3 regions of the Acidovorax sp. ST3 genome follow, and region 1 is predicted to be linked to each of the others. Evidence: predicted binding sites of a transcription regulator. Region 1 holds the regulator's gene; each other region holds the start of a gene.

Evidence for each region. The regulator FNR, encoded in region 1, switches genes on or off when oxygen is low (the NO sensors DNR and NnrR bind a similar motif). The targets are predictions, from matches to a motif close to TTGATNNNNATCAA.
Region 2: DNK89_RS19245 (DASS family sodium-coupled anion symporter) is a predicted target of FNR. The motif match lies at 1,396-1,409, and genes of this name have one in related genera.
Region 3: DNK89_RS02515 (3-hydroxybenzoate 6-monooxygenase) is a predicted target of FNR. The motif match lies at 1,607-1,620, and genes of this name have one in related genera.

The regions. Positions count from the first base shown of each region.
Region 1 is NZ_QKVP01000005.1:263,990-267,261, forward strand. It holds gene ccoG (cytochrome c oxidase accessory protein CcoG) at 1-833, shown strand, start outside; gene DNK89_RS17380 (FixH family protein) at 898-1,176, shown strand; gene DNK89_RS17385 (hypothetical protein) at 1,233-1,526, shown strand; gene fnr (fumarate/nitrate reduction transcriptional regulator Fnr) at 1,626-2,348, opposite strand; gene hemN (oxygen-independent coproporphyrinogen III oxidase) at 2,538-3,272, shown strand, end outside.
Region 2 is NZ_QKVP01000006.1:100,860-104,131, reverse strand. It holds gene DNK89_RS19245 (DASS family sodium-coupled anion symporter) at 1-1,289, opposite strand, end outside; gene DNK89_RS19240 (GlxA family transcriptional regulator) at 1,463-2,530, opposite strand; gene DNK89_RS19235 (amidohydrolase) at 2,654-3,272, shown strand, end outside.
Region 3 is NZ_QKVP01000001.1:562,135-565,406, reverse strand. It holds gene DNK89_RS02520 (cupin domain-containing protein) at 1-249, opposite strand, end outside; gene DNK89_RS02515 (3-hydroxybenzoate 6-monooxygenase) at 314-1,516, opposite strand; gene DNK89_RS02510 (MarR family winged helix-turn-helix transcriptional regulator) at 1,643-2,125, shown strand; gene DNK89_RS02505 (LysR family transcriptional regulator) at 2,130-3,032, shown strand; gene DNK89_RS02500 (NUDIX hydrolase) at 3,160-3,272, shown strand, end outside.

The DNA.
Region 1 (3,272 bases):
AGATTTTCTGGGTGCTGTTCTACGGTTTTGCCACCTATGGCAATGCGGGCTTCATGCGCGAGCAGGTCTGCAAGTACATGTGCCCTTATGCGCGCTTTCAGAGCGCGATGTTTGATAAAGACACGCTGATCGTTACCTACGACCCTGAACGTGGCGAGCAGCGTGGTCCGCGCAAGAAGAGCATCGACTACAAAGCCCAGGGGCTGGGCGATTGCATTGACTGCTCGCTCTGTGTGCAAGTCTGTCCGGTAGGCATCGACATCCGCAAGGGCTTGCAGTACGAATGCATCGGCTGTGGCCTGTGCGTGGACGCCTGCAACACCGTGATGGACAAGATGCAGTACCCGCGTGGGCTCATCCGCTATTCGACCCAGAACGGCGTGGCCAAGCACTGGACGCAGTCGCAGATGTTGCGCCGCGTGCTGCGTCCCCGCGTGCTGATTTACAGCGCCGTGCTGGTCACCCTCTGCGTGGCCATGTTGGCCAGCCTGGTGGTGCGCACGCCGCTAAAGGTGGATGTGGTGCGGGACCGCGCTGCGCTCTCGCGCATCGTGGCAGGTGGCAAGCTGGAGAACATTTACCGGCTGCAGATCATGAATGCCACCGAGGGCGAGCAGCGTTATCGCATCAGCGCGCGGGGCCTGGATAGGCTCGAAGTGGCTTCCGAGGCTGAAGTGGACATTGGCGCGGCAGAGTCTCGCTGGGTGGCCGTGCGGTTGCAGATTCCTTATGGTTCCGCCACGCCCGGGTCACATGCCGTTCAGTTTGATGTGCAGGCCGTAGGAGCAGCGGCTCATGTGACGGAAAAATCCGTGTTCCTTGTACCGCGTTGAGCGGTATTCCGGTGGGGCCCTTCGGGGCCGCACTTTGACCGATATTGTTGAGGAGTAAAGCACCATGTCTTCAAACCCTGCCATTGCAACCCCGGCGGCAACCGTACCCTGGTGGAAGTTTGGCCATGTGTGGCTGGTGATTGCCGGGCCTCTGATCGTGATCGTGGCGGGCTTTGTGACGCTGTGGCTGGCGATTTCGCGGCCCGACCCCGTGGTGGCGGAGGACTACTACCGCCAGGGCATCGAAATCAACAAGACACTGGTGGCGCCGGAAAAGAGTCTGGCGCCGGCCCTCAAGGCCCGCAACCACGCGGCCACCCCCGTGCAGGACCAACCACGCTGAAAACCCCAGGGTCGCGCACCCGGGCGACCCCGGCAGCACCAGGAGACAGAACCGATATGTGGACGCAACGCCTGATGTGGATTGCATGGCCCGCCTTTTTGATGGCGGGTGTGCTGGAGATGCTGGTTTTTGCCATGGTGGACCCCCAGGACCTGCATTGGTTCGGGCAGCCTCTGGCGCTGTCGCGGCAGGGGGTGTACACCCTCGCATTTTTTGTGTTCTGGGCCATCACCATGGCCACCAGCGCGTTGACCACGCTGCTGTCCATGTCACCGTTTGAGGTCAACCGCTGTCCCGTGCCCGACGGGGAGCGGCCTGACGATTGCCGCAAGACATCATCTTGCTCCTGAGTCTTTTCGCCAGTTGATGCAGGCATGCGGTGCATGCCGTTTTAGAAGAGACAGGCGGATTTTGTATGGGCCCAACCCTCAGCCTAGGAGGGACCGTAATCAGTGGCAGGTCTGCTGGCTGTTCACAATGCGTCGCAGGGCATCGGTGTCAAGGATGCGCACATGGCGCTGTTTGACCTCCACGATGCCTTCTTCCACAAATTTAGAGAAGGTGCGGCTCACTGTTTCAAGTTTGAGGCCCAGGTAGCTGCCGATCTCTTCGCGCGTCATGCGCAGCACCAGTTCTGATTGCGAGAAGCCCCGTGCATGCAGGCGCTGCACCAGGTTGAGCAAGAAGGCCGCCAGCCGCTCCTCGGCACGCATGCTGCCCAGCAGCAGCATCACACCATGTTCGCGCACGATCTCGCGGCTCATGATCTTGTGCACGTGGTGCTGCAGGGCCGTGACTTCGCGGGAAAGTTCTTCGATGCGGTCGAAAGGCATGACGCAGACCTCGGCATCCTCAAGGGCCACCGCGTCACAGGTATGGTGGTCGTTCACGATGCCGTCCAGCCCGATGATCTCCCCCGCCATCTGAAAACCTGTGACTTGGTCGCGACCGTCTTCGGTGGCCACGCAGGTCTTGAAAAAACCGGTGCGGATGGCATACAGGGACGTGAAGGACTCGCCATTGCGAAACAGCGTGCCGCCGCGCTTGACCTTGCGGCGGACAGCAACGACCTCGTCAATGCGCTGCAGTTGCTCTTCGTTCAAGCCCACGGGCATGCACAGCTCGCGGAGGTTGCAGTTGGAGCAGGCGACTTTGATGGTGAGCGGGTTCATAGACACATGGGCTTGGGTTAGCGGTCAAGCATATCGCGCTTGCCGTACACGAACCTGAATACAGGGCGCGGGCAAGCGGCTGACCTTCATCAAATTGTCGCCGTATCGCTTGCGGGTTCACTTGATGCAGGTCAAGGACATGTCCCAGAGCCTACGGCACAGTCAAGGTGTACGCAAGGAAATTTCCCCATGACTGCTGTTTCGCCAGACCTTCTGCGCCGCTTTGACGTGCCAGGGCCCCGCTATACATCCTATCCAACGGCCGACCGTTTCGTGGAGGCGTTTGGTCAGGAAGACTACGTGCTGGCGCTGCAACAGCGCCGCTCGGGCACGCTGGCCAAGGCCATGCCGCTGTCCCTGTACGTGCACATCCCGTTTTGCGAATCCCTGTGCTACTACTGCGCCTGCAACAAGATCATCACCAAGCACCATGACCGCGCCGAGGTCTACTTGCGCTACCTGAGCCGCGAGATCGACCTGCACACCGCGCACTGTGGCGTGGGACAGGTGGTGAGTCAACTGCACCTGGGTGGAGGCACGCCCACCTTCCTCTCCGATGCGGGCCTGCGAGAGCTGATGGCCATGCTCAAGCGCAGCTTCACGCTGGCGCCTGGGGGGGAATACTCCATCGAGGTGGACCCTCGCACCGTCAATGCAGAGCGTCTTGCACTGTTGGCTGAGCTGGGTTTTAACCGGCTGAGTTTTGGCGTGCAGGACTTTGATGCCGAAGTGCAGAAGGCTGTGCACCGCATCCAGCCCGCCGAACAGGTGTTTGCGCTGGTGGAGTCTGCGCGTTCGTTGGGCTTTGACTCGGTGAATGTGGATTTGATCTACGGCCTGCCGCGCCAGACGCCCGAGTCTTTTGACCGCACGCTGGCCCAGGTGGCGCAACTGCGGCCTGACCGCATCGCGCTGTATGCTTAC
Region 2 (3,272 bases), on a different contig from region 1:
GTCTGCACGGTGGACAGCACGCTGATGACGATGGGAATCATGGTGGACGCCAGCGCCGTGGCGCTGGCAAAGCCCAGGTGAATGACGATCAGGAACGCGGACAGCAGCATCAGGATGGCAAAGGCCGATGCCATCTGCAGGCCCAGGTGGCCCACGATGAGCTGGGCCAGCCATCCCGCCGCCTTGGTCTGCAGCAGCGCAGAGCCCACGCTGATGCCCACCGCGAACAGCACTACCGTGCCCCACGGGAACCCCTTTTGCGACTGCTTCCAGTCCATCACGCCGATGCGCGGAAACAGCATCAGCGCCACGGCCGCAAGGGTAGTGGAGGTGGTGTCAAAGTCGTGCAGCACCTTCTCGGTGGACCAGAACCCCAGCAGCACCAGCACCACGGCCAGCAGCTTCCACTGGTTCAGCGTCATCGGGCCCAGTTCGGCCAGCTGCTGCCGAATGGTCTCCTGCCCGCCCGCAATTTCCTTCATCTCGGGCTTCATCATGCGCGTCATGATGAAGAACAGCGCGACCGTCATCAGGGCTGCAAACGGGGCGGCTGCCACAAACCATTCGCCCCAGGTGATCTGCGCACCGAGCTGCTTTTCGATGAACCCGATGGCCACCATGTTCTGCGCGGCGGCGGTCTTGACGCCCACGTTCCAGATGCTGGCCGTCTGCGCCGTGGTGATGACCAGCAGCGCGGCAAAGCGGCTCTTGCGGTCTACCTTGAAGGCCAGCACAAAGCCCATCATGATTGGCATCAGGCAGGCCACGCGCGCCGTGGTGCTGGGCACGATGAACGACAGCAGAAAGCCCACCACCATGGCCCCGATCACGATGTGATGGGTCTGGGCGCCGACCTTGGACAGCACCGTGAGCGCGATGCGCCGGTCGAGCCCCGTGGCGGTCATCGCCGACGCAATGAAACACGCGGCAGCGACCAGCGCCACGGCGCTGTTGGCAAAGCCCGAGAGTGCGAGGTTCAGCGCCGCGCCCGTGCCCATGTCCGCGCCATCGGGTTTGGCCACGCTGGGTGTGTAGGCCAGCAAGAACACCATCAGCGCGGCGATCACCACCGCACTCACCGAGTATTCGAGCGCTTCGGTCATCCAGACGATCACCGCGAACGCGAGGATGGCCAGCATGGTCTGCCCCGCTACGGGCAAGCCGGCCGGGGTGGGCAAGGCCAGCACGGCCAGCAGCGCCACCAGGGCGCCGAGCAGGCCGAGCCGCTTGGCGAGGCTCGCCGATGCAGGGGCAGGGGCCGGGGATGTGGTCGGTGCGGCAGTGGACATGGGGTGGCTCCGGTGAAGGCGCGCTGGGCGCGAACCCTTGCGCCGCGCGTGCGAATGCATGGCCGGCCCAAGGGCTTCCAGTGTTGCGCGCTGTCCGCTGCGGGTGTTGATTCAGGTCAAGGAGGAACGGTGGTGGGGCCGCGTTCGCAGCGGGGCGGAGAGGCTGCTGCGTCTCATGCCCCCACATCCACCCGCCAGCGCCTGCGCGGCGCGCGCAAGGCGTGGCGCTTGCGGTACTCCCCCGGTGCCATGCCGGTGTAGCGCACAAAGATGCGGCGGAACGCGGCGGGGTCGCTGTAGCCGCAGGCCACCGCAATGCTGGGCACACTCTCCAGCGTCACCTCCAGCAGCACTTTGGCGCGTGCACAGCGCAGGCTGTGCAGGTGGTCCAGCGGCGACTGCGACAGCTCCTGCTGAAAGTGCCGCAGCAAGGTGCGCGGGCTCACCGCCGCCGCTTCGGCCAATCGGGCCAGCGAGTACGGCTCGTCCAGATGGTTCTCCATCCAGGCCATGGCGCGGGCCAGGGTGCTGTCGCGTGTGGCGGGGATGTGTTGCTGCGCGTTGGCCTGCAGGGCGGCCCGGGCGCGGTCGTGGTCGGGCCGCAGCACGCTGGCGCAGGTCTGGGCCAGCGCATCGCCCAGCGCATGGCGCACCAGGGCAATCGCCATCTCACCCAGGCTGTGGGGCAGCGCGCAGCTGAGCCAGGGGCCGTCATCGCTCAGGTCGTGACCTGCGTCCAGCACCACCTCGGGAAAGTCCCGCTCAAACCCGGCCAGGTAGAACCACGGCAGGCAGCCGCGCCGGCCCTGCAGGCGCCCGCTCTGCGCTGTCAGCCAGGCACCATTGCCCACGGTAAGCACCTTGTGCCCGGCATCCAGCGCAATGCCGATCTGGCGTGAGAGGGCGCGGTGGCGCGCCGCCACATCGCGGATGGCCGGGATGTCGGCCGCGTGGAACGAGGGGATGAACCAGGCCTGTGCGGGGCCGTCGGCCGGCGCCGCCGTGGGCTGCGTGTAGGCCGCCAGCGGGCCCGGCTGGTGCGGCAGGGGCTGGCCCTGGGCATCCAGCAGCCGCCAGGCCAGGCGGGGCGAGCCTGCACCGCCCCGCAGGCCGGCCAGCAGGTTGGCGCCCCGCAAGAGGTCGATGAACTGCAGTGCGTTGCCCACCGCTGATTCGGGCAGCAGCGGGATGTCGATGCGAAAAACCGAGGCCGTCGCAGACAGGACAGAAGAACGGGGCATGGCGATATTGGCTCTGTGGATGGCCATTTTCGCTTGTCTGCGGCGCGGGGTGGGCCCGTAGCATGAACGTGCGTCTTTTTACTGCGTTCCCTTTTGTTTTCACTTCCTGCACGGATCTGCCTCATGCACAAACCCCTCTCTGCCATCTCGCTGGCCACCGGCCTGCTTCTCAGCGGGCTCACGTTCGCATCGTCCGCCCATGCCCAGGCCCTGGACGCCGCCGGCCTGCAGGCCATCGACGCCGCCGTGACGGCCGTGGCACCCAAGATGGTCAACTGGCGCCGCGACATCCATTCCCACCCCGAACTCTCGGGCCAGGAAGTGCGCACCGCCAAGCTGGTGGCCGAGCACCTGAAGAAGCTGGGCATGGAGGTGCAGACCGGCGTGGGCGGCACCGGCGTGGTGGGCACGCTCAAGGGTGGCCTGCCCGGCAAGGTGGTGGCCCTGCGCGCCGACATGGACGCGCTGCCCGTGCTGGAGAACACCGGCCTGCCGTTTGCCAGCAAGGCCAAGGCCAACTATCTGGGTAAGGAAGTGCCCGTGATGCATGCCTGCGGCCACGACGCCCACACCGCCATGCTGATGGGCGCGGCCGAGGTGTTGGCGGGCATGAAGGCCCAGCTGCCCGGCACGATCAAGTTCATCTTCCAGCCCGCCGAAGAGGGCGCGCCGGTGGAGCCCGACGCCAGCGGCAAGGTGCCCAGCTTCGGCGCCAAGGCCATGATCGAAGCCGGTGCGCTCA
Region 3 (3,272 bases), on a different contig from region 1:
CCCCACGGGCACGATGCGACCGGCTTCATCGGCCAGTGGCACCAGCCGGTCCCACCGCCACAGGTGGGCGCTGGCCTTGCTCTGCGGATGGGGGGGCATCAGGTCGCCGATCTGCGTCCACAGCGGCACCAGCATTTCCTGCTCAAAGCCGCGGTACAGCTGCTCCAGCGCGGGGGTGGGCTCGGGCTGGCCGTGGGCCGCCACGGCGGTCAGGCGAACGGGGGACGGTACGGGATCCATCGCGCTCATGGGAATTCCTTGGGTTGAATGTGGGGGAGGGGGGAAGATCGATGGGGCAGGGCGCCCGGCTGGCTCAGTCGGCCAGGCAGTTGTCGACCTTCCAGCCATACAGCCACTCCATCGCGTCGTAAAAGCGCTCGGGGCTGCGGCCCTTCCAGAGGTCGTTGCGCACCAGGCGCTCCACGCCCTGGGCGTGAAAGATGCGGCCCATTTCGCGTGCCGACAGCACCACGCGTGCCGTGCGGGCAATGCGGGAGCGCTCGTACAGCGACAGCGCCTGGGGGAAGTCGTGTTGGCAGCGCTTGAGAGCCTCGCCCAGCGTCACCGCGTCTTCCAGCGCCATGCAGGCGCCCTGGGCCAGGTACTGCAGGGTGGGGTGGGCGGCATCGCCCAGCAAGGTGGCACGGCCAAACGTCCACTGGCCGATGGGCTCGCGGTCGGCGGTGGCCCAGCGTTTCCAGCTCTTGGGCATGTCGATCAGCTGGTGGGCGCGCGGGCAGCAGTCGCGGTAGTAGCTCTGCACCTCTTCGCGGCTGCCCTCGCGCACGCCCCATTCTTCCTGCTCGCGGCTGTGGAAGGTCACGACCACGTTGTACTGCTCGCCGCCACGCAGCGGGTAGTGCACCAGGTGGTAGTTGGGGCCGACCCAGATGCTTGCGGCGTTCCAGCGCAGGTCTTCGGGGAAGTCGTTCTTTTCCACCACGGCGCGGTACACCACATGGCCCGACACGCGGGCAGCATCGCCGACGTATTGCTGGCGCACGACGGACTTCACGCCATCCGCACCAATCAGGGCCTGGCCCTGGTGTGCCACGCCGTGCTGGTCGTACACCGTGACGGTGTCGCCGGTTTGTTCCACGCGCTCGATGCGCGTGCCGGTCAGTGTCTCGATGTTGCCGTGCGCTTTGGCCCCTTCCAACAACGAGGTGTGGATGTCCGCGCGGTGGATTACGGCGTACGGGTTGCCAAAGCGCTGGCGAAAAGCCTCGCCCGTGGGGATGCGGCCGATCAGGCGTTCGTCCAGCGCGTCGTGCATCACCATTTCGTCGGTGTAGACCGCGCGGGCCCGTGCCAGCTCGCCAATGCCCAGGGCGTCAAACGCGGCAAAGGCGTTGGGGCCCAGCTGGATGCCCGCGCCGATCTCGCCGAGCTGCGGGGCCTGCTCCAGCACCTTGACCGCATAGCCCTGGCGCGCCAGGGCCAGGGCCGCCGCCACGCCGCCGATGCCACCGCCAGCGACCAGGACGGGTGCTGTGGGAGTGTTCAAAACTGTCATTGCCGCTGTCTCGATCCGTTGTGCCACTGACGTGGATCAATAAGTCGTGTACATATCAAAAGTACACTGATAATTAGTGTAGGACCTAAAATGATCCGCATCAAGATCGGTAGAAACCCTAGATTCATGTCCGTAGAGATCGACAACCTTCCCGGTTTCCATATCCGTCGCCTGCAGCAGATTGCGGTGGCCGTGTTTCTGGAGGAGACCCAGGCCACGGGCATCACCCCTGTGCAATACGCCGCGCTGTATGCCGTGGGGCGCGAGCCCGGCATCGACCAGCGCACGCTGGCGCGCACCATTGGTTTTGACACTTCCACCATTGGCAGCGTGATTGACCGGCTGGAGTCGCGCGGGCTGATGCAGCGCAACGCCCACCCTGAAGACCGGCGCGTGCGGCTGCTGACCCTCACGCCCGAAGGCCAGCGTGTGCTGGAAGAGGTGGAGCCCGGCATGCTGCGTGCGCAGGAGCGCATGCTCGAACCCCTGGCGCCCGAGCAGCGCGCGGTGTTCATGGACATGCTGCGCACGCTGGTGCGGGGCAACAACGCGCTCAGCCGGGCGCCCAGCGAGCCGCTGGACGGACGTGCTGCACGGCGCGCCCGGTGACGCCATGGACTGGGACAACCTGCGCTACTTTCTGGAACTGGCCCGCGCCGGCACGCTGGTAGGGGCCGCGCGCCGCCTGGCCGTAGACCACACCACGGTGGCGCGCCGCCTGCAGGCGCTCGAAAAGCAGGTGGGCTCTGCCTTGTTTGCGCGCGAGGCCGGCGGCCACCGGCTGACCGAGGCCGGGCGCGCACTGCTGCCCCAGGTCGAGGCCATGGAGGCCGCCTTTCTGGCTGTGGAAAACGCCACACCCGGCGTGCGCCAGGGCTTGCACGGCCTGGTGCGCATTGGCACCACCGAGGGCTTCGGCAACCTGATCCTGGCGCCGCAGCTGGCCCGGTTTGCGCTGGACCACCCTGGCCTGGTGGTGGACCTGCTGGCGCTGCCCCGGCTGGTGCACCTGTCGCGCCGCGAGGCGGACATCGTCATCTCGCTGGAACGGCCGGCGCGCGGTGCGGTGGTGGTTGTCAAGCTCACCGACTACGTGCTGCAACTGTATGGAGCGCGCAGCTACCTGCAGCGCCATGCCCCCATCCACACGCCCGACGACCTGCGGGGCCACACCTTTATCAGCTACGTGGACGACCTGCTGTTCAGCAAGGAGCTGCAAATCCTGGACGAGCTGCACCGCCCCGCGCACTTCGCGCTGCGCAGCACCAGCATCCTGGCCCAGTACGAAGCCGCCCGCGTGGGGGCGGGGCTGGCCGTGCTGCCCGCCTTTGTGGCGGCGCAAGACCCGTCGCTGGTGCCCGTGCTGCCCGGGGTGGCACGGTTTCAGCGCACCTTCTGGATGTCCATGCCCGGCGACAACAAGCACGTGGCCCGTATGCAGGCCACGTGGGCGTTTTTGCGCGAAGCGGTGGCGGCGCAGCAAGGGTTGCTATTGCCGCCTGCGGATGGACAGTGAACTGCTTTTGCTACTGTATTAATAGCTGTTTGCGCTTTGAATATAAGCACTACAGGCCATTTTGGATTGATATCGGAGGGGAAAAGATGGCAGTGAAGAACCCATCGGGATCTGAGTCTTGAACCCCATGCCGCATCCCAGCCCGTTTCAAGTGCGTCAACGCGCAGCGGCGCTGATCCAGAGCGAAGGCCGCGTGCTGCTGCACCGGGTGGTGGGCGACACTTTCTGGGCGTTGCCCGG